DNA from 3 places in the Edwardsiella sp. EA181011 genome. Region 3 is predicted to be linked to each of the others. Evidence: predicted binding sites of a transcription regulator. Region 3 holds the regulator's gene; each other region holds the start of a gene.
What was found. The regulator LexA, encoded in region 3, represses DNA repair genes until DNA is damaged. The targets are predictions, from matches to a motif close to TNCTGTATGTACATACAGNA.
Positions count from the first base shown of each region.

Region 1: the regulator LexA is predicted to act here: its motif matches at 1,771-1,790, upstream of sulA (SOS-induced cell division inhibitor SulA).
Region 2: the regulator LexA is predicted to act here: its motif matches at 5,053-5,072, upstream of dinB (DNA polymerase IV).

Region 1 covers NZ_CP011364.1:3,131,038-3,137,182, forward strand. The annotation lists gene yccS (YccS family putative transporter) at 1-939, shown strand, start outside; gene QY76_RS13890 (TfoX/Sxy family protein) at 966-1,589, opposite strand; gene sulA (SOS-induced cell division inhibitor SulA) at 1,805-2,317, shown strand; gene ompA (porin OmpA) at 2,679-3,734, shown strand; gene QY76_RS18855 (hypothetical protein) at 3,799-4,011, shown strand; gene matP (macrodomain Ter protein MatP) at 4,111-4,569, opposite strand; gene QY76_RS13910 (Lon protease family protein) at 4,774-6,145, shown strand, end outside.
Region 2 covers NZ_CP011364.1:3,695,696-3,701,840, forward strand. The annotation lists gene pepD (beta-Ala-His dipeptidase) at 1-517, shown strand, start outside; gene blc (outer membrane lipoprotein Blc) at 602-1,126, opposite strand; gene dcuC (C4-dicarboxylate transporter DcuC) at 1,261-2,622, opposite strand; gene pepT (peptidase T) at 2,619-3,872, opposite strand; gene dinB (DNA polymerase IV) at 3,972-5,030, opposite strand; gene QY76_RS16395 (pyridoxal-dependent decarboxylase) at 5,755-6,145, shown strand, end outside.
Region 3 covers NZ_CP011364.1:356,954-363,098, forward strand. The annotation lists gene zur (zinc uptake transcriptional repressor Zur) at 59-532, shown strand; gene dinF (MATE family efflux transporter DinF) at 551-1,882, opposite strand; gene lexA (transcriptional repressor LexA) at 2,036-2,644, opposite strand; gene dpiA (two-component response regulator DpiA) at 2,765-3,451, opposite strand; gene dpiB (sensor histidine kinase DpiB) at 3,444-5,087, opposite strand; gene citC ([citrate (pro-3S)-lyase] ligase) at 5,475-6,145, shown strand, end outside.

The DNA.
Region 1 (6,145 bases), 1.2 Mb from region 3:
ATGGCGCTGGTGCTGGTGGTCGGCTATGCCTTCATTCAGTTCACCGGCATGCAGCACGGCTACTGGATCATGCTCACCAGCCTCTTTGTCTGCCAGCCAAACTACCATGCCACCAAACGCCGCCTGTGGCTGCGGATCGTCGGCACGCTGGCCGGCATTCTGATCGGCCTGCCGGTGCTCTATTTTGTGCCGTCTCTGGAAGGACAGCTGCTGCTGATCGTGATCAGCGGCGTGCTGTTTTTCGCCTTTCGCAACGTGCAGTACGCCCACGCCACCATGTTTATCACGCTCTTGGTACTGCTGTGCTTCAACCTGCTGGGCGAAGGGTTCGAGGTCGCGGGGCCGCGCGTGTTCGATACCCTGCTGGGCTGCGCCATCGCCTGGGCGGCCGTGACATTCATCTGGCCTGACTGGCACTTCCGTCAGATCCCGGCGGTGATCGCCCGCACCCTGAACGCAGACTGCCGCTATCTGGATGCCATTTTAGTACAGTACCACCAGGGTAAATCTAATGCGCTGGCGTACCGTATCGCCCGCCGCGATGCGCACAACTGCGACGCAGAGCTGGCCTCCGTCGTCTCCAACATGTCGCTGGAGCCGCGCCATTCGGTGCAGTCCCAAGAGGCGGCCTTTCGCCTGCTCTGCCTCAATCACACCCTGTTAAGCTACATCTCCGCGCTGGGTGCCCACCGCCAGCGTCTGGACGACCCGATCATCCTGGCGCTGCTCAATGACGCCGTCTGCTATATGGACGATGCGCTTAACTATCAGGATGACGAGATCGTTCGCCGCACCCATCAGGCTATCGGGCAGCTGCAGCAGCGCCTGCTGACGGTCAATCTCCCCAGCGACAGCGCCGGACAGCTGGTGCTGCAGCAGATCAGCCTGATGCTGGAGCTGCTGCCCGAGCTGACCCGCCTAAAGGCCTCGTTGGCATAGCCGCTGAGCGCGCGCCGCGGCGGTGACTACTTTTTGTAGCGCCAGCGGTGCGCGTTCCCCAGCAGCCACTGACGCAGCGCCTCGCTCACCGGACGCGGCAGCACAGCGCTATGGCATCCCTGCACCGCCGCCGCCAGATCGAACAGCACCCGGTCGTCCACCTGGTGATTCGCCTCCTTCAGCTGGCTGAAAGCCTGAGTTGCCCCGACGCGTTCCAAATCGGCCAGCGATCGGATGCCGATCCGATACAGGCGCCGCTCCATATTGATCGAGATATTCGGACGCGTATGCAGGCGCCGCATCGCCGCCAGACGGATATCGTTGTCGCTGCGCGCCTGCTGCAGCGAGCGCCGCAGCAGGGTGGCCAGGCGCTGGGGCTGTTGCCATATGGCCGCCTCGACCCGGTAATAGCCCAGCCGCACCGGGAAACCGCGCTTTGTATAGATAAACGGCTGCATTCCGCAGTCTTCACAGTGACGCCCCTGCGCATCGCGGGCCCGTAGGTAGAGCTCCCCCTCCGCGATCAGGGCAAACATCACCCCGTCACACCATACGCCCTGGCCGCCGAACTGAGAGCGCAGCAAGACCCGCCCCAGCGCCGCAAACAGGGACTCCGCCACCCGGCGTTTTTCACCCTGCAGTCCATTCATGTATATCTCCTTAATAATCATTGTAATCAATGACCTGTCATCAGATCGCTGCAGATAACCATTAGCAACATAACCAATTCAACCGGAACACCCAATACACAACAGAGCGACGCAATGCCTTACATCCGATAAATGCGAAGCGTATTCAAAAAAACAGGTTGATCTTCGGACAGCGTAGAATTACTGTATAAGCATACAGTATACGGAACGAGAACATGACTATGCGTACATCCCCGTTGCATCCTGCTACAGACAGCGTCGTATTCAGCCGCCCCGCCTGCCAGAGCGCGCCCACGGTGCCGCAAAGCGGTTTTGTCAGCGAGCTGGGATATGGCGCCCAGCAGCCGCTGCTGTCGCTGCTGCTGCCTCCGTTACTGCGCCAGCTGGGGGAGCAGTCCCGCTGGCAGCTGTGGATCACCGCCCAGCAGAAACCCAGCAAGCGCTGGCTGTCTGCCTGCGGCGTTCCGGTTCATAAAGTGATGCAGCTGAGACGCGCGGAGGCGGGAGACGCGATCTATGCGATGGAACAGGCGCTACGCAGCGGAAACTACAGCGTCGTACTCGGATGGCTGCCGCCGCTGACGGCCGCCGAGCGGCTGCGGCTCAACTGTGCGGCGCAGGCCGGTCACAGTATCGGACTGCTGATGCAGCCTCAAGAGGGTAAAATGGCCACGGCGGTGCAGCCTCAGGCTCACGCCACGCATCACGGGTCTGCGCGTTACCATTAAATCACTTTAGGATAAATCCAACGCGGATACGTTCATAATATGAAAATAAGTTATTCATAATGGGGAAATCCCCACCGGTTAAGAGGTTAGGGTGACTGAAAACCATTTCAGTTACGCACAAAAAAACGCCACCTGTTTACCAAAACACAAACCACACTCTTTTTTTTTGGTGAGCATAATCACATCGTACTTGTAAGTTTCTAATCTCGTTGTAGACTTGTTATCGCAGCGGCTGTTCGAGATATCTATAATTGTTACCTGGCTAACAGCGTAATAAACCGAGCGACAGCCGTATAAAAGGTATTAAACCAAGAGCTATAGTTATAGCTCATTGCCTATTTGGATGATAACGAGGCGCAAAATGAAAAAAACAGCGATCGCATTAGCAGTGGCACTGGCAGGTTTCGCTACCGTAGCTCAGGCAGCTCCGAAAGACGACACCTGGTACGTCGGTGGTAAACTGGGCTGGTCCCACTTTATCAGCAACAGCTTTGAAGACATGGGCACAACCAAATCCCATCCGAATCAGCTGGGCGCGGGTGCTTTCTTCGGCTACCAAGCCAACCCGTACCTGGGCTTCGAAATGGGCTACGACTGGCTGGGCCGCATGGGCTACACCGGTGACGTGAATGCCAAATTCAAGTCACAGGGCGTACAGCTGGCTGCCAAACTGAGCTACCCGCTGATGGACGATCTGGACGTATACACCCGCCTGGGCGGCATGGTATGGCGTTCTGATATCCACGGCGCAGCAGACGGCGGCGACTATACTTCAAGCCACGACACCGGCGTTTCTCCGCTGGCCGCTATCGGCGTTGAATACGCACTGAACAAAGACTGGGCTACCCGTCTGGATTATCAGTACGTTAACAAGGTTGGCACCCGCAGCGAAACCGGCGCACGTCCGGACAACACCATGCTGAGCCTGGGCGTTGTATACCGCTTCGGTCAGGATGAAGTCGCTGCTCCGGCGCCGATCCCGGCTCCGGCTCCGGCTCCGGTCGTTGAAACCAAGCGTTTCACCCTGAAGTCTGACGTTCTGTTCAACTTCAACAAGTTCACCCTGAAAGCCGAAGGCCGTCAGGCGCTGGATCAGCTGTACAGCCAGCTGAGCAGCATGGATCCGAAAGACGGCTCCGTGGTCGTTCTGGGCTACACCGACCGCATCGGTTCCGAGCAGTACAACCTGAAGCTGTCTAAGCAGCGTGCTCAGACCGTGGTTGACTACCTGGTATCTAAAGGCATCCCGGCAGACAAGATCTCTGCCCGTGGTATGGGTAAAGCTGATCCGGTTACCGGTTCTACCTGTGATAACGTGAAACCGCGTGCGGCACTGATCAACTGCCTGGCACCGGATCGTCGCGTTGTTATCGAAGTGAAAGGCATCAAAGAAGAAGTTTCTCAGCCGCAGGCTTAAGTTCTTCCCTTTCATGCAAAACCCCGCTCTGCGGGGTTTTTTTATGCCTGCCGATAGGGAAAATATGGCATGGATAGAAATAGCAAAGGGGCCTCCCCCGAATAGCGCCGCGGCGCTTTTTTTATTTTCTCATTCCGCCCGCGCAGCGCTGAACGACAACGCGGTGTCTCTGACCCGCGTCGATTACACAGAACAAATAAATTCAGCGGACAGGAGGATTAGCGAAGCTAAGATTATTCTTTTTAGTTTGAATGGATATGCTATTTCTACTTTTTAGGAATATATGAAGAAAAAATAAAGCACTGATATCAGAAAAACATTACGTTATTTAATGTTCAGGGTAGGCGCAGCCTGGTCCATTCGGTATAACTGGATATTAATCCCGTTCACTGTGTAAAAAGGCCTGCAGATCCTGCTTTAGCGAACTCATCTGGCTGGCATACAGCTCTTTGCGCTCCGCATCCTCGATAAGCTGAACGATGGTGTCAGACAGCGTGACGCCGCGCCGCTGCGCCAGCGCCGCCAAACGCTGCCAGACCAAAAACTCCAGATCGATGGACTTTTTACGGGTATGCTGATTTTCGGCGTTAAAATGGCGCTTACGTCGGGCGCGGATAGTCTGCTTCATGCGATTGCCCAGCGCCGGATCCATATGCTCGCGGATCCAGGGCAGCACCTTTACCGGCTCATGCTCCAGGCGCAGCAGCTGCTCCACCGCCTGCTGCGCCTGACTGAGCTCCTGATAGCGGGTGATCGGCTCCCCCTCCCGGTGTTTTTTCACCAGGTATTTCCACTTCCAGCCACACTCCAGATTTTCAAGCTGTTGATATTTCATATCTGTCTGCCAGTGACACGGTAACTTATCTCTAAGAATAACAATTTTTAGCACTTTTGCCGTCTAAAAATCCACGTAAAGGGCAAAAAAACGGCACTTAACGACGCAGGCCACAATCCATCCGTTCATCGGACCGAGTTTCCTGTGCAGTCAGGCGGATTCTTGTATAATTGTTTTTTTCCGACTAACGATGATTTGACAACGTTGAGCAACTACCGACTTGAGTGGCAATCGCTACTGCCCGATACAACTCCTTATACCTCTGTGTTCAGCAGTGCTGCCGCGCTGTCGGCGATCACCTTTGCCGAATATCAGCCGCGTCTGGAGAACAGCCTGGCGCACTTTTGCCATGCCCATGCCCCCAGCCCGTTTATGCTGGTCAAGGCAGAGACCGACTTTGAACACCTGACGATCCTGCGGCGCGCCGTAGAGACCCTGCTCCCCGTGGGCGGCCTCTACGGCAGCCGCTATCACATCACGTCTGAGCAGATCGACGTTACCCCCGCAGAGAGGCCAGAGGACAACCTGGCGGCGACGCAGCGGGTGGCGTGCGCCGAATGGTTTGAGGGTGAGCAGCTGCTGGGCACCGTGCGCCTGGGCAAGAGCGGACTCCTGCTGCAGCCGGGCCTGGTACATCAGGCCAACGGCGGAGTGCTGATCCTGTCCCTGCGCACCCTGCTGACGCAGCCGCTGCTGTGGATGCGTCTGAAGCAGTTCGTCACCACCGGCCGTTTCCAGTGGTTTGCGCCGGATGAAAGCCGTCCGCTGCCACAGCCGATCCCCGACATGCCGCTACAGCTGAAGGTCCTGCTGGTCAGCGACCGGGAAGGGCTGGCCGACTTTCAGGAGATGGAGCCAGAGCTGTATGAAAGTGCCCTGTACGGCGAGTTTGAGGTCGACATGCCGCTGGTGGACAGCGACGATATGCAGCGCTGGTGCGCGCTGGTATCGACGCTGGCGGCCAACCAGCAGCTGCCGGCCATCACGCCGGATGCCTGGCCGTCGCTGATCCGCAGCGCCGTGCGCTACAGCGGCGATCAGAATCTGCTCCCGCTCAATCCGGTGATGCTGGGACGCATGCTGCGCGAAGCCGCGCTGTATGCCGATCCGCATATCAACGCCGATGCGCTGCGGCAGGCGCAGGAGACCCGCCTCTGGCGTGAGAGTTATCTGTCGGAGCGCATGCACGACGAAATCGAAGTCGGCCAGCTGCTGATCGATACCGAAGGGGCCGCGATCGGCCAAATCAACGGCCTGTCCGTGCTGGAATACCCGGGACATCCCCTGCTCTTCGGCGAGCCCTCGCGCATCAGCTGCGTGGTCTATCAGGGCGACGGCGAGTTTACCGACGTCGAGCGCAAGGCCGAGCTAGGCGGCAATCTGCATGCCAAGGGGATGATGATCATGCAGGCCTTCCTGATCTCCGAGCTGGAGCTGGATCAGCAGCTGCCCTTCTCCGCATCGCTGGTGTTCGAGCAGTCCTATGGCGAAGTCGACGGTGACAGCGCCTCGCTGGCCGAGCTCTGTGCCCTGATCAGCGCCCTGGCCATGGTGCCGATCAACCAGCAGATCGCGG
Region 2 (6,145 bases), 600 kb from region 3:
CAGCCAATCCCGCTTTATCGCGCTGCTGAACAGCACGCCGAACGGGGTGATCCGCATGAGCGACGAGGTCAAGGGCGTAGTGGAAACCTCCCTTAACCTGGGTGTGGTCACCACGGCGGAGAGCGAGGCGCAGGTTATCTGCCTGATCCGCTCCCTGAACGAAAGCGGTAAAGACGCCGTGGTGAGCCAGCTGACCTCGCTGGGCGCGCTGGCCGGCGCCCGCGTAGAGGCCAAGGGCAGCTACCCGGGCTGGGAGCCGGACGCCAGCTCCCCGGTGATGCACCTGGTGCGCGACACCTACCACAAGCTGTTCGGTACCCTGCCAAACATCATGGTGATCCATGCCGGTCTGGAGTGCGGTCTGTTCAAGAAACCCTATCCGCTGATGGATATGGTCTCCATTGGGCCGACCATCACCGGGCCGCACTCGCCGGACGAGCAGGTCAACATCCCGAGCGTTGGCCGCTACTGGCAACTGCTGACCGCCCTGCTGAAGGCGATCCCGGAAAAAGCCTGATCCCGCGCAGACGAACGCCGCGCGACTGACGACGCGGCGAATCACACTTCATCCGCACGCCCTCGGGCGCGCGGATTTTTTTGTCTACCCATCGGCCCACCGCAGTTGCTCTACCGCAAACCCGAGCGCGCCCGCCCGGCGGATATACGCCTGCCTGACCGCGGGCGGAAGCGTCGGCGTTCGCGACAGGATCCACAGGTAGCGGCGGTTTGACCCACAGACCAGCGCATAGCGGTAGTCATCGTCCAGCGCGATCACGTTGTAGCCGCCGTAGAACGGCCCAAAGAAGGAGACCTTCAGCGCCGCCGTCGTCGGCCCGGTGATAAAGTAGGCCTTGCCCTGACTCTGACGCCAGCGCCGCCGCTGCGCATCGTAGCCGCGGTTGAGCACGCTGATGCCGCCATCCTCGCGTAAGGCATAGTGGGCGCTCACCTGCGTTAGCCCACGCTCAAAGCGGTTGTCCAGACGGGCAACCTCATACCAGGTGCCCAGATAACGCGCGACGTCAAACCCCCGCAGCGGCTCGACGCCGCGCGGCGGGGCCGGCGAGCGACAGGCCGCCAGCAACAGCGCCAGGGGGACGGCGCACAGCGCTGGCCACGCTTTCATCGACGCTCTCCTTCTCTCCCTCGGATGATCTCAGTGTAGTCCGCTTTACGGCAGGCAAAAAAAGAGGCCGCCGTCTTCACTCTGCGGCCCCATCGCACCGATGCGCTCTCACCCTTGGCGCGTCACGCCAATACTCAGTAGAACAGGCCGATCAGCACCGTATGGAAGAGAAAGCCCGCGATCAGCGGTACCGAGGTACGCCGCACCACCTCAAAGGGCGAGAGTTTGGCGCCGCTGGAGACGGCGATCACCACCCCGGAGACCGGCGACAGCGCGCGCCCCATATGGGAGGCCTGCTGCATCGGCAGGATCATCGCCACCGCGTTGGCGCCCATGCTGCTGGCGATCTGCGGGATCAGCTCCACGAAGGCCAGGAAAGGCGCATTGCCCGATCCCATGATAATCGCGGCAGCGAAGGTCACCAGCGCAAAGACAATGGCCATGGCGAAAGGGGGCAGCCCGACGTGTTCGGCCAGCAGGATCACCTGATCGATGGCGCCGATCACCTTGATGCCGTGCGCAAAGACCCCGGCGGCCACCAGCAGGCCAACCACACCGGCAAACGCCTGCCCCATCCCTTTCAGAAAGTGGCTAAACCCGTCGCACACCGACTTGAAGTCGCGCAGGCGCAGCAGTTCGATCAGCATGCAGATCGCCATGGCGATCATCACGATGGTGACGATATTCAGGTTGATGCCGCTGACAAACAGCTTGGAGGAGCCGACCGCCATCAGAATCGGCAGCATCGGCAGCAGCGCATAAAAGGCGGGGGAGCGGGCGGGCGCATCCTCCTGCTGCCGTACCGCCGCCTGCGGCAGCGTGCCGGCGCGCCGATCGCAGTGGCGCTGCCAGAAGACATGGCAGATGCCGACCACCAGCACCGTCGCCAGCGCCGCGGGCCCCTGGTGGTACAGCACATACTCCACCACATCCATCTCAACGGCCTTGGCGCCGCGGATGGCGTCGATCGCCGTCGGGGTATAGGCCACCCCGAGCGACGTCGCGATCACCCCCGCCGCCGACGCGGCGGACAGCCCGAGCCCCAGCATGATGGGGAACATGGTGCCCATCAGCAATACCGCCAGGCCGGTAGCCGACGGAATGGCCAGCTGCAGCAGGCTGGCCAGCAGGTAAGAGAAGAACAGCAGGGTATAGGGCGACTGCAGGCGACGCAGCGGGCGGGTCACCACCCGCACCACCGCCTCGTTGGCGCCGATGTGATCCATATAGTGGGCAAAGCCCATCAGCGCCATGATCATCAGCCCCAGATCCGCCGCCCGGGTGCTGAACAGATCGCGCATCACCTCAAAGGGGTCGAGCGCCGCGATCCCGGTCGTGGCCACCCCTTTCGGCAACACGCTGCCCCAGCCCGCCAGCTGGGTGCAGAACATCAGCAGCAGGCCGGCCACCAGCAGCACCGGCTCCGCCTTATAGCCGCGCAGGATCAGGCGGGCCACCGCCACGATCACCAGCAGCGCGATAATCACCTGGATCATGCCGTCTCCTCTGCGCTGAAGTGGGCGTGGGTCTCGACGATCGCCGCAACCACCACGTCGCTGGCCGCCTGCAGGGATTTCACCGGCAGGTATTCATAGATGGAGTGAAAGTTATGCGCGCCGGTAAACAGGTTGGGACAGGGCAGTCCCTTCTGCGACAGCACCGCGCCGTCATAGCCGCCGCGCATCGGCACCGGGCGCGGGGTAATACCGCAGCGCCGGTAGGCGCGCAGGGCGATCTCCACCGGGAAACTCGCGGCGCCCTGCAGGCTGTTGGCCACGTTGGCATAGCGATCAGCGAGGTGGGCCACGACGCTCCCCTCGCCCCACAGCGCCTCACAGCTCTGCGCCAGCTGGCGGATAAACGCCATCCGCTGGCGATAGCCTGCGTCGGTAAAGTCGCGGATATCCAGCTTGAGCACGGTACGCGCGCTGTTGCCCGACAGCTGCTTCACCCAGTAGTAACCCTCACGCCCTTCGGTGTACTCCGGCGCCTCGCCCGGCGGCAGCATGGCGATGAACTTATGGGCCATCAGCAGCGAGTTCTTCAGCTTGCCCTTGGCCGACATCGGGTGCGCCGAGGCGCCGGTAAAGATCACCTCAACATCGCCGGCGTTCCAGTTTTCACACACCAGTTCGCCGATGCCGCAGCAGTCCAGGGTATAGGCAAAGTCAGCGCCGAAGGCCTCGGTATCGAACGCCTTGGCGCCGCGCAGCCCCTGCTCCTCGTCCGGGACAAAGCCCACCTTGACCGGGCCGTGGGCAATCTGCGGGTTGGCCTGCAGGTGCTGCAGGGCGTTCATGATGGCGGCGATGGCCGCCTTGTCGTCCGCCCCCAGTAGACTGGTGCCGTCGGTCACGATCAGATCATCGCCAACGTAGTCGGCCAGCTCGGGAAACGCGCTCTGGCGCAGAAAGATCTGCCGCTCGGCGTTCAGACACAGATCGCCGCCGCGGTAAGGCAGCACCTGGGCGTGGGTATCGGCGCTCTGCTCGGCGCTGGTGTCCAGATGAGCAAAAAAGGCCACCGTCGGCAGCGGCCGATCGCAGTTAGCCGGTAGCGTCGCGGTGACGATGGCATTCTCCCTGACCTGCACCTCCTGCAGGCCGAGCGCGCGCAGCTCCTCTCCCAGGCGCTGCGCCAGCACCCGCTGACCCGGCGACGACGGCATGATGCCCTGGGCCCCTTTCTCACGATCGGTGGTGGTATTAATTTGGGTGTAACTAATAAAACGGTCAATAATATCCATTACTTAGATTCCTTTAGGGTCAACCGACGGAATTATAAAAGCAATGGTGTCATAAAAGTTTGAAGCGCCCGCAAGAACGACGATAAAGCCGCGCCGGGCTCAAAGAATGTCCAGCGACAGCTGCTTCTGCTGCCCGGGGTCGGGCAGCATCACATGCAGCCCCACCAAACGCACGCCGCGTCCGGCGCGGCGCAAATCCCACGCCTGCCGCGCCACCGCCAGCAGATCGTCCCGATCCAGATAGGGGTAAACGTGCTCCTGCGTGGTCAGCTGAAAGTCGGCAAACTTGAGCTTTACCCCCTGGCGGGCAATGCGCAGATCCGGCTGGACTCTGGCCAGCCGCCGTTCTAGCTCGGGATACAGCTGCTCGATCAGCTGACGGCATGCCGCCCAGTCGCCGATATCCTGCGCCAGCGTCTTCTCCACGCCTACCGATTTACGCTGCCGAGCGGGGTTGACCTCGCGCTCATCGCGCCCCAGGCTACGCTCCCACAGCACGCGGCCAAACTTGCCGAAGCGGCGCAGCAGCGTGGCCAGATCGTAGGCGCGCACGTCGGCGCAGGTATGCAGCCCCAGCTCGGCTAAACGGGCGGCGGTCACCTTCCCCACGCCGGGGAGCTTCGCCAGCGGCAGAGCCTGAACAAAGGCATCGACCTGCTCCGGCGGGATCACATATTGGTCGTTGGGTTTGTTAATGTCAGAGGCGATTTTCGCCAGAAACTTCAGCGGAGCGACGCCGGCCGAGGCCGTCAGCCGCAGCTCGGCGGCGATATCGGCGCGGATCTGCCGGGCTATCAGCGTGGCCGAGCCGTGGTGCAGCGGACAGTCGCTGACGTCCAGATAGGCCTCATCCAGCGACAGCGGCTCGACCAACGGGGTGTAACGCTGAAAGATGCGTTGGATTTCACCAGAGACGCTCTTATACACCGCCATGCGCCCTGGACGCAGCGTCAGATGGGGGCACAGCTTCAGGGCCTGCGCCGTCGGCATGGCGCTGCGGACACCGTAGCGCCGCGCCGCATAGTTGGCGGTGCTGATCACGCCACGCCGCTCGCCGCTGCCGCCGATGGCCAGCGGCACCTCGCGCAGCGCCGGAAAATCCCGCATCTCGACCGCCGCAAAAAAACAGTCCATATCGATGTGAATGATCTTACCCATCAGCCTGCCCACGCCTCAGTTGCACTGTATAAGTATACAGCACAATTGAGTCGATTCAACCGTCGCGCTATCGTGAGGAGGCGGTGGGGCATGGCCTGCCGGGAAAACCGTTCCCGTCCGTTCATAAATAATGACGCCGTTAAACTCTAAGCACGTTTTAATTACAGCAGGGTGATATTAAATATACGCAAAATATCCTCAGCACAATTATCATTCATAATAATTAAAAACAACCATTGCATAATGTTTCATATATCACCAACTCTGTTTCATACGAAACTAGCAACCAAAAGCGTTTAAATATTCAGGCACAGGATTTGCATAATCATGATATTGCGCCACAATTGGGATGACCATCACGTAATAGTACACTCACAATATAGTTCAATTTGTATTATAAAATAATTGGCCCACTTTACATCGCGATCGGCTTTTTGTCGTGTTTACACTCTTTATTTCATGATGACTGCAGCTGCGGTGCTAGAATTAAAAACGTTAGCTGAGCCAAGCATGATTTATTTTAATCGATGCGCTCAACACAGTACAACACGCTGTTTTAATACAGCCGGGATTTTTGTTTCCAGAAAACAGAGTTAATACATGCAATATAGGCTTTAGTGACATTCCCTGAGTCGTTTTCCTTTGCGCTGTGATGTCATACCAGCGAAAAATGGGTCTACGGCTTATCACTCACGTGATAGAGACCATATCAAGGACATTAAAAATGAAAACGTGTAACTGTAATAATGACAAACAGTGGACAAAATACCGCGAAGAGATGCGCTCTGCATTTCCGTCTGCATTCAGTGACGATCATGATCCTTTAACCAAATCGATAGCCAAAGCCATTGAACAGCTGAATAAGCTACGTCCTGCCGACGGCGGCCCCGCCTATTTGGGACAGAATCCGGCTTTGACTATCGATTTCGATAAAGTCAAAGACATTGAAATGGCCGATAAAATGAGTAGCAGCGACCAGGTCATTGCTGATACCAGCGCTCTGTTTGAAGGGCTGCCTAACTGGGGCCATCCGCTGACCATGTGTAACGTGATCCCGCAGGCGAATACCGCCTCTATTATCGCGGCCGTGATGTCAGAAATTTTCTCCCCGAATA
Region 3 (6,145 bases):
GGGGCATCGTGCTAACTGTGGTAAAATGGCATCACACTATTGGCAGGGAACCGCGACCATGACCACCCCCACTTTGCAGCGACTGCTGGCCCAGGCAGAACAGATCTGTCGGCAGCGCAATGTCCGCCTGACGCCCCAGAGGATGGAGGTGCTGCGCCTGATGGCCGCTCAGCAGGGCGCCATCAGCGCCTACGATCTGCTGGATTTACTACGGGTATCCGAACCCCAGGCCAAGCCCCCGACCATCTATCGGGCGCTTGATTTCCTGCTGGAGCAGGGGTTTATCCACAAGGTCGAATCGACCAACAGCTATGTGATGTGCCACCACCTCGATGAGCCGTGTCACACCTCCGCGCTGTTTATCTGCCACCGCTGCGGCCAGGTTCATGAGCGTTCGGCCGACCTCCTGCAGCAGCAGCTGGAGACGCTGGCGCAGCAGGCCGGTTTTACCCTGCAGCACAGCGTCATCGAGGCCCATGGCCTGTGCCACGCCTGCGCCCAGGCGCCCGGCGGCGAAACGCCGGCCCGCTAGCGCCATCGCGGCGGCGGACTACGCCGCCCCTGCGGGGAACCAGCGCTGCGTGCGCCAGCGGCGGCGCCAGATCAGCCACAGGGACAGGCCGCGCAGCGTCAAAAATACCGCCAGCGCCAGCCACAGACCATGGTTACCCAGCCACGGTATGCTCAGCAGCGTTATGCCGTATCCCAGGGCCGCTACCGCCATACTGTTACGCATATCGGCCCCGCGCGTCGCACCGATAAACATGCCGTCCAACAGGTAGCACCATACCCCCAGCAGCGGCAGCACGGTCTGCCAAGGCAGATAGTCGAGCGCCAGGGTCTGTACCTGCGGCAACGAGGTCAACAGATTGACAATAGCGCGCCCAAACAAGCCGTAGGCCAGCGCAAACAGCAGCGCTACCGCCCCCGCCTGACGGCAGGCGGCGTGCCATACCCGGCGCAGCGCCGAGCCATCGCGGGCGCCAAAGGCCTGGCCGGAGTAAGCCTCGACGGCATAGGCGAAGCCATCCAGCGCATAGGCGGTAAAGGTCAGCAGATTCATCAGCACCGCATTGACGGCCACGACGTCGGCCCCCAGCCGCGCGCCGATCACCGTCAGCGAGGCAAAGCACAGCTGCAGCAGCAGGGAGCGCAGCATGATATCGCGGTTCAGTGCCAACAGGCGGTGCAGGTTACCGCGCCAGGCGTGTCGGAAATGCGCCCGGCGCAGCCCGCGCAGACGCATCACATGCAGCAGCAGCGCCCCCCCCATCAGCAGCGTGACATAGTCGGCGATCACCGTAGCCCAGGCGGCGCCGGCCACCTTCCAGCCCAGTCCCACCACCAGCCACAGATCCAGCGCGATATTCACCGCGTTGCCGACGATCAGCAGCAGCACCGGCGCCCGAGCGTACTGCACCCCCAGCAGCCAGCCCAGAATCACCAGGTTGGTCAGGGTCGCCGGCGCGCTCAGCCAGCGGATATGCATAAACAGCTGCGCCTGCGTCTGTATCGCGGCCTCGGCGCCGACGATCTGCAGCATCAGCGCGCTCAGCGGCTGGCGCAGCAGGATGATGCCCACCCCGGCCAGCAGGGCCATGATCAGCGGCTGCACCAACGCCCGCGCCAGCGCCGGGCGATCGGCGGCGCCGAACGCCTGGGCACACAGCCCGGTGGTACTCATGCGCAAAAACAGCAGCAGCATAAACAAAAAGGTGGTGGCCATGCTGCCCACCGCCACGCCGCCCAGATAAACCGGCGAGTCCAAATGACCGATCACCGCCGTGTCGACCACGCCCAGCAAGGGAACGGAAACATTCGACAGAATCATCGGCAGCGCCAGGCGCCACAGCGCCTTGTCTTCCTGGAAAACGCCTCGCATCACATCGTTCCCTCGTTTGGTCGGATCGCGCCGGTGCGGCGCACGAAGGCCGCAAAAAAAAGACCCCGCGAGCCGAAGGATCGCGGGGTGGGGGCCGGGGTAACGCGCGGGCCTGGCGGCGCAGAGGCGCTACGCCCCGGAGCGGGATACAGCCTAGATCCAGTCACCGTTGCGGATCACGCCGACGGCCAGCCCCTCGATGGTGAAGTTCTGCTCGCGCAGATCGACCACGATAGGCTGGAAGTCGCTGTTTTCTGGCAGAAGCTGTACCATATTCCCTTGTTTTTTAAGTCGTTTAACGGTCACTTCATCTTCAATGCGCGCAACGACTACCTGACCGTTGCGGACATCCTGGGTCTTGTGCACCGCCAGCAGGTCGCCGTCCAGAATACCGATATCGCGCATCGACATGCCGTTGACCCGCAGCAGGAAGTCGGCGCTGGGCTTAAACAGCGATGGATCGACCTGGTAAAACCCTTCGATATGCTGCTGCGCCAGCAGCGGCTCACCGGCGGCCACCTGGCCAATCAGCGGCAGCCCCGTCTCATCTTCCATCAACAGGCGGATACCGCGCGACGCACCGGAGACAATCTCGATCACCCCCTTGCGCTGCAGCGCCTTCAGGTGCTCCTCGGCGGCGTTGGGTGAACGGAAACCGAGGCGCTGGGCAATCTCGGCACGCGTCGGCGGCATGCCGGTTTGTTCGATATGATCGCGAATCAGATCGTAGACCTGCTGCTGCCTGGCCGTAAGTGCTTTCATTCCGCCCCCTGTTCGTTTATACAGTTTTGCTGTGAGTATATACAGGTAGCGGATAATTTAAAACCGTGAAATACACAAAACACCGGCCGCGGCGTGCTTTCCGTCGCGGTCAGACGGTGCTCAGCTTTTCCCCTGCGCCCGGTAAATACGCTGCGGGCGCCCCACCTTGCCATAGACAATTTCGGCGACGATCTGCTGACGCGCCGCACAGAACTCCAGATAGCGCCGCGCCGTCGTACGGCTCAGCAGCAGGCTCTGCGCCACGCTTTCGGCGGTATGGCGTACCGTATCGTCCACAAACAGCCCCTGCACCTTCTCCAGCGTCAGGGCATCAATGCCGACCGGCAGATCCTCTTTGCTATCCCCGCGCGCATAGGCGTTATACATGCTGTCTATCTGACGCTGGCTGGCATTCTGATGTCCGCTGAGCATGCTATTGCGCTGCTGATAGCGATCCAGCGTCTGCCCCAGACGCTCGTAGGCGATGGGTTTGATCAGGTAGTCAAAGGCGCCGCTGCGAACCGCCTCTGAGACGGTGTCCATATCGCTGGCGGCGGTGGTCAGCACTACGCCGCCCGGATAGCGCTGCTGGGTCAGTTCATGCAGCAGATGTACTCCGACGCCGTCCGGCAAATAGTTATCCAACAGCACCAAATCCGGGTGAAAACTTTTAATCATCGCCCGGGCCTGAGCCAGATTGCCGGCCAACCACAGCTGACCACAGCAGGGATGATTGCGGATAAACTCCGCGTGCATCTCAGCCAGCGGCGTTTCATCCTCGACGATTAATATATTAATTTTATTCATGTTCACACTTCACCTTCGGGATAAAAACAGAAAATAGAGTGCCATAGGGCTGGTTGTCCTCCAGCGTAATGGTGCCTCCGCAACGCCCGACATAGCGGGCAATAAGGTACAGGCCAATGCCGTGCTCCCCAGGATCTTCCGCCTTGGTACTCACGCCCTGCTCAAAAATGTTATCTTTCAGCGCATCCGGGACACCGCAGCCCTGATCGGCCACTTCAATGATGACCTCGCTGCCCTCATCCGACAGATAGACCTCAACGCCGCCGCCCCCCTGCGGGTTCTTCAGGCTGGCGTCGAAGGCATTATCCAATAGATTGCCCAATACCGCCGCAAACTCCGTGCTGTCCAACCCCGCCGGCAGCGCATGCAGCTGGCTGCCGTCGACGATGGTCAGCGTCAGCCCCAGCTCGCGTGCCCGGTGCACTTTACCAAACAGCAGCCCGGCGACCACCTTGTCACTGAACGCATCGCGCAGGCGGTCGATCAGCTGCTGCTGCGCCTGCGATGCCCCGCGCACCATCTCCAGCGCCCGATCGTACTCCTTCATCTGTAGCAGCCCGCTGAGCGTCGACATCCAGTTGAGGTGTTCATGGCGTACGGTACGCAGGCTGTCAACATATTGGCGGATCTGGGTCAGCTGGGCGTTAAGCGCATTGATATCATCCTTGCTACGGAAGCTGATAATCGCGCCGAGCAGCGTATCGCCGTCGCCGGAGCGGATGGTCGCCCGGTTGGCTATAACGCTCAGCCCGTTAAAGGTGAGAATGGCATCACGCCGATCTTCATTGATGCGATCGGTGAAAAAGTCCGACGGTGAGACCACCTGGCTTATCGGCTGCCCCAGCCACTGACGACCCGGCGCGCTTAGCCCCAGCATTTTGCGGGCATTACGATTTATTGCCGTGATCTGTCCGTCAGGATCGACCGCAATCAGTCCCTCAAAAACGGCGCCGAACAGGGCCTCCATCTGACGCACCACCCGGGCTATCTGGCGCGGCTCCATCCCCATCATCTGTCGTCGGATATGTGCGGCAAATAGCCAGGAGAGCAGCATCATCAGCAGCAGCACGCACACGAAGACCCCGGCCATGGGCAGCAGGAAGTCCAGACGCCAGCTATCGATCTTGCTGACCAAATAGCCCAGGGATACGACCCCGATCACCTGCCCCTGATGATCGAAAATGGGCGTTTTCGCGCGCAGCGCCTGGCCCAGAGAGCCTTTTCCTGAGATAAAGTAGCTCTCTCCCTTCTCAATGGCGCCCGGCTTATTGAACTGCATCTTATGGCCGATTTTGGCCGGATTGGGGTGATACAGGCGAACAGAGTTCCGATCGCCGATGACCACATAGTCAAAGTCAGTCCCGGTTCCCAGACGATCGGCAATCAGCGCCAGGCGGTGGATGTCGCGATCCTTCACCCCATCCACGATACTGTCCATCGATGCGATGATCTTGGCCTGGTTCATCGCCATGTCGCGCACCTGCCTCATCATGTAGTCTTCAAAGCTGGCTGACAGGTACTTCCCCAGCGCGGCAAACAGGCAGCAGGAAACCAGCAGTAACAGTAAAAAAATACGCAGGGGGAACGCCATGCGGCGAAAGAAATTCACCGCACTGTTATTCGGCATTCTTACCATCGTTACCTCACCTTTTAATACGTTTCGATTACCTTTGAACGCTTCAAATGTAATCGTTTTGTTTCCTGACACTCTGGCCATAATGCTTTTCTACTTTTGCAGATTATCGCTATTAAACTAATTAAGCAAATAAAAACCAGTCTATAAAAATCTTTATTTTAAATTACGAAGATAAAAACTATTAAGGCGATTTAAAACTGCTTTCCGTTTGTGAATCAGGTCAAAAATCCCCACCCAATTCCTATTTAGGATTAATTTAACAACAGCCAAGGGGAATAAAAATAGGCAGCAAAGTTTTATTACCTTTGATTGAAAATGAAAAGTTATTGAGTTGATAAAAGATACATTTATTTAACGTAACCATCGCGACGCAGAGCAGGAATCCTTATGTTCAGCAATACTGTTTTCACCCAGATTAAGCGTTCTGAGCAAAAGAGGATTGCCGACATCACTCATTTTCTGCGTGAAAATGGCCTCAACATTGATACATCAGTAGAAATATTTATTTGTGCACAGCGGGATAACAAAATCATCGCCTGCGGCGGTATCGCCGGCGATATCATAAAGTGTGTCGCCATCAGCGCCACCGCCCGCGGCGAAGGATTGGCCCTGACGCTGGCCACTGAATTGGTCAACCTGGCCTATGAATTAGGGCGGAATAATCTTTTCATCTATACAAAAGAAGAAAACGAAGAGATGTTCCACCAGTGCGGTTTCTCTACCATTACCCGGGTTCCCGGGATCATGGTACTGATGGAGAACAGTAAAGTCCGTCTTCAACGCTATGCCGAAACATTAGCGACGCTGCGCCACCCAGGGAAAAAAATCGGTGCCATCGTGATGAACGCTAACCCGTTCACCAACGGACACCGCTACCTCGTCCGGCAGGCCGCCAGTCAATGCGACTGGCTACACCTGTTTTTAGTCCGTGAGGATACCTCACGCTTTTCTTATGAAGATCGGCTGGCGCTGGTGCGTTCCGGTGTGAGTGATATCGCCAATCTGACGCTACACCCGGGCTCCGAATACATCATCTCCCGCGCCACCTTTCCCTGCTA